Regions from separate parts of the Chryseobacterium bernardetii genome, predicted to be linked through region 1. Evidence: riboswitches for the same ligand, from Rfam matches in the RefSeq annotation. Region 1 holds a riboswitch; the other holds the start of a gene.
The links. Region 1 has a riboswitch for cobalamin ahead of EG339_RS07460 (TonB-dependent receptor plug domain-containing protein). Riboswitches for the same ligand answer to the same signal wherever they lie in the genome.
Positions count from the first base shown of each region.

Region 2: it holds a riboswitch for cobalamin, as region 1 does, so the genes downstream of both, EG339_RS22685 (acyl-CoA thioesterase) here and EG339_RS07460 (TonB-dependent receptor plug domain-containing protein) in region 1, are expected to answer to the same signal.

Region 1 is NZ_CP033932.1:1,626,117-1,628,324, reverse strand. Features, by position in the region: gene EG339_RS07460 (TonB-dependent receptor plug domain-containing protein) at 1-1,207, opposite strand, end outside; cobalamin riboswitch at 1,320-1,506, opposite strand; gene EG339_RS07455 (cytochrome-c peroxidase) at 1,632-2,208, opposite strand, start outside.
Region 2 is NZ_CP033932.1:4,990,739-4,992,946, forward strand. Features, by position in the region: gene EG339_RS22680 (hypothetical protein) at 1-547, shown strand, start outside; cobalamin riboswitch at 581-761, shown strand; gene EG339_RS22685 (acyl-CoA thioesterase) at 878-1,261, shown strand; gene EG339_RS22690 (HD domain-containing protein) at 1,312-1,902, opposite strand; gene EG339_RS22695 (XAC2610-related protein) at 1,904-2,208, opposite strand, start outside.

The DNA.
Region 1 (2,208 bases):
AGAATTTAAATCTGTTCCACTGATAGGTAGTAGCCAATGCAACCAGGGTTGTGTAACGGGTAGGATAAGAAAAGTTTTTCAAGTCAGCATCCAGGTTATTGTACTGGAAATCTCCACTTACACTCACATCCCAATTGGAATTTACTGAATATATATTGGAAGAAGAAAGATAAACTTCCCTTTGGATATAAGTATTTTTTGCTTGATACTGGGCCTGAGACCTTACCGTATCATTAAAATAAGTGTAGTCATAAGCAAACTTAGCCTTCAGCTGTGTTTCAAACTTAGGAAACAGTTTTTTTCTGAAATTGACCTGTACAAAATAATTTTCATCCAGCATTCTCGCCCCTCTTGCTTTAAAACGGTTTTTCACAATAGGTGCCGGAATACCACGGTTTGAAATATAACCATAACCGCGGATGTTCCAGCTTCCGTTGTTCAGAGTTCCATTGACAGATGTTTCAAAACGTTTTGCTTTAATATCGGAATCATATCTTTTGGAAATGGTATCAGAAGCGGTTGCACCATTGGGATATTTTCTGCTATAACGAAATTTGTAAAGACCATCACTTTGGAGAAATTCTGCACTGACACTTGCTGCAATTCTTTTGGAAATCTTCTGTTCTAACCGGAAAGAAGGATTAAATAAATCAATGGAAGCACTTTTGGCTCTTATGGTAAGATTGGTTTTCCTGTTTCCTGCGAATACTGGTGTTTTGGGCTGTAAATAGATTGATCCTGATGATCCGAAGTCTTTCGCAGGTTGGAAAATCTCACTCTTCTGCCCGTTGTACAATGAAATTTCTTCCAGATCATCCAGAGAATATCTTCCCAGGTCTACCTGCCCGTTTTGGGCATTTCCCAATTGAATTCCGTCATAGAAAACGCCTACATGCTGACTGCCCATACTCCGGATATTGACAGTCTTCAAACCACCCATTCCGCCGTAATCCTTGATCTGAACTCCTGAAAAGTACCTCAACGCATCGGCAACGGAGTGGCTATTTAGCCTTTCAAGCTCTTCACCCTGTAAAGTTTGGGCTGGGAGGATTTCTTTAAAGCTCTTTTTGTAGATATTGACCGCCTTTATGGCCTCTCCCTTAATGCTGTCTTTTTTCCGGGTTTGAGAAAACAGGAGTTGTGATGTTAACACACATATTGTGAAAACAACTTTATGAAGTTGAGATGTAGTTAGTTTTGCCACCATTAGCTCATTCAGGGATAATGATGACGCTAATGGATATAAGAAAAGCAATGACTGAGCACAGCATTACTGCACAGAATCATTGTAGTCCTAAGCTTTATTCCACGAAAGCGTCAAACGTTTATATATTCTGGCAGGTCTTCTGACTTACTCCATTTTTGAAATCCTTCCCATTTTTAGAAACAGTGGATCTATTTTTCAAAAACTTTGGTGCGGAGCTTACAGCAGCGGGTCTGTTCCGGATTTCCACCGGATTCCCTTTTAAGAGCTTTTTACGGCTCACCAAATTCCGACAAAGATATAAAATTCCCGCCAGATACAATGTGATGCAGAATAAAATGATTATCAACCAGTAAACATGAAAAATCCCGTTAGAATGTAACGGGATTCAAACAGTCGGTTTTTAATATTCTGTTTTTTAAAGGGATTATTTTTTTACAAAATCCCGGTCACTTAGGGTTTTCATAAATAAGATAAGATTGATCTTTTCCTGCTCTGTGAGAGGAATTCTGTTTCCGTTGTTTTTAAGAACAGGATCAAGGTTATCTGCATCCAGAACACCTTTATCAAAATAATCAAGAACAGCTCTTAGAGAGGGAAACTGTCCGAAGCTTCCATAAGGAGCTGTATATTCTACATTTCTTAACGAGGGAACTCTAAAACTCATATAATCTTCCGGCAAGCCTGTCACTCTTCCGCGTCCGGCTTCATTGGTATTAGAATTTACAGGAAATCCAATATTTCTGAAACTCTGATCAGTAAAAAGCTCTGTACTGTGGCAGCCTGCACATTTCTGCTGAAAGGTCTGATATCCCTGGGCTTCATTCTCTGTAAAAATCACTCCTTCATTTCGCTTTACTTTATCATACTTACTATTGGCAGAAACTAAAGTATATTCATATTGTACAATACTTCTATAAATTCTTTCAGGAGTAATGGCTTCGTCCCCAAATGTTTTTCTGAATAAATCTTTATACATGAGATCATCCTTTATTTTACCAATT
Region 2 (2,208 bases), 2.0 Mb from region 1:
GGACGAAGACAAACCGTTTGTTCGATATGAAACCCTTGACAAGGAAGGGATGGTAAATAAGGAACGTATTGCCTTTATAGATCAGCTTCCAGCTTATACCCCTTCCAAATCTAAAAACGGAAGATCTCTTATTTTCACAGATAATTCCGATCCGAAAATTCCTACAGCCCAAAGGAGTAAAGTTGTTATTGATATTTATCCGTCCAATGCCGGCTATCGCAAAAAAGAAAAAGATGCCGAAGGAAAACTTCTTACTATAGATAAAGTAAAGCCCTGGGGAATTGGCAATGATCTTCCTGAAGGAATGACGGAAATTAAATCCATAAGACTTCAACAGCCAGGAAGAGGTTCTGTTTTTGTAAGAGAAGCCATCAAAAATATGTTCCAGCCTACAATGGATTTCAACAATGTGGGGGTAACTTCCCTGGATAACGACAATATCTTTCTTTATATGATCAATGGTTCCGGAGAAAACAGATATACAACGCTGTGGACCATCAAAAAGGGAAGAGTAATCAGCCAGATTATTTATCATAATCCGGAATAAATTCATTATTTTTGCACCGAAAAGTTTTAACGCTTATTCATCACAGAAACCGGTTCTGCATAACCGCAGATTAAAAGGGAACCGTGTGAAAATCACGGACTGTCGCGCAACTGTAAGTAACTAAAGTCTTTATCAAAAGATCCACTGTGCGAGGCATGGGAAGGAGATAAATGATGTTACAAGTCAGGAGACCTGCCGATTTCTTAAACAAGAAACTTTCGCGATTTGAAGTTTTATTGATCTGATGGATTGTTTCAGGGATTTCCAAAGTTCCTGTTATTATTCTGTTGTTTTGATACCATTTCATTTCGCTTTAATTAATAATGAAATATGACTACAGAAGAAAGAATTGAAGCTGCCGAAACCAGAATCTTTAAAGCGGTTTTTCCTAACACAACCAATCATTACGACACCCTTTTCGGGGGTACTGCCATGCAGCTGATGGATGAAGTAGCCTTCATTGCAGCTACCCGTTTCGCAAGAAAGAGAGTGGTAACAGTAAGCAGTGACAAGATCGATTTTAAAAAGCCTATTCCTGCCGGAACTATCGTAGAACTGATCGGAAAAGTTTCATACGTTGGAAAAACCAGTATGAAAGTAAGCGTTGAGATCTATACTGAACAGATGTATTCTTACGAAAGAGAAAAAGCAATTGTGGGTGATTTTACTTTTGTAGCAATTGATGAATTTAAGAAACCAATCCAAATACTATAAATAGAAGAATTTAGGGCGGCCAAAGGCCGCCCGAAACTTTTTATAAATTTTTATTTTAAGACTTTCTCTGTCTCAAGGCTTCTGTTCAAAAGCAGTTCAAAAGCCTCGCCCATTTCATCTGAAGCTCTGGTAATGGCCGTTTCAAGCATATTTCTGATCTGTTTTTCAGTAACCCCGGCTTCTGTCCAGCTTTTCCCCGAAGTATGTGAATTCAGAATGAAAGGCATGATCCTGTCAATAGAACATGCAAAAATAGCATCTGGTGTAGCTTCTTCCTCAAATTCAAGCCATAAGTTAAAAAATTCCGTACGCAGAGGCTCATCCAGGATTCCGAAGATCTTCTGTGCAGAGAGCTTTTCTCTTTCAAACTTCCCTACCATAGCTGCTTCATCGAAAAGAAAGGTGTCTCCTGCTTCAATTTCTACAAGATCATGAATGGAAAGCATTCTGATCACTCTCAACAAATCGATATCTGCACGGTTTTTTGCATAAGGATAAAGAATCTGTGCTAAAATAATAATCTGCCAAGAATGCTCCGCTGTATTTTCTCTTCGGGAATCATCTGCATTGTAATTTCTTCTCTGTACGTTTTTCAGGGCATCTACTGCCAGGATAAAATCAATCTCTTTTTGAATCTTCATCTTACTTTTCTCTGTTATATTGATCTGCCGGATACACCTTGGTTCTGGTAATCCATTTATTATTTTTCTTTTCTTTTGTGGTAACTTTTACATACCCCTCTTCGCTGCTGTCCTCTTCTTTTTCAAGCACTTTACTAAGTCCTTTATTTGGAACCACCTCATATTCTGTTGTAAAAAGATTGCAACATCCTGATTTTCCGAAAGCAATAAGACGTTTACGAACCGGATCTGTTTCAAAAAAATCAAAATTATCTGATCCCAGCTCTGTAAGTTCTTTACTTTTTACAAAAGCCATTCTTGTACTAT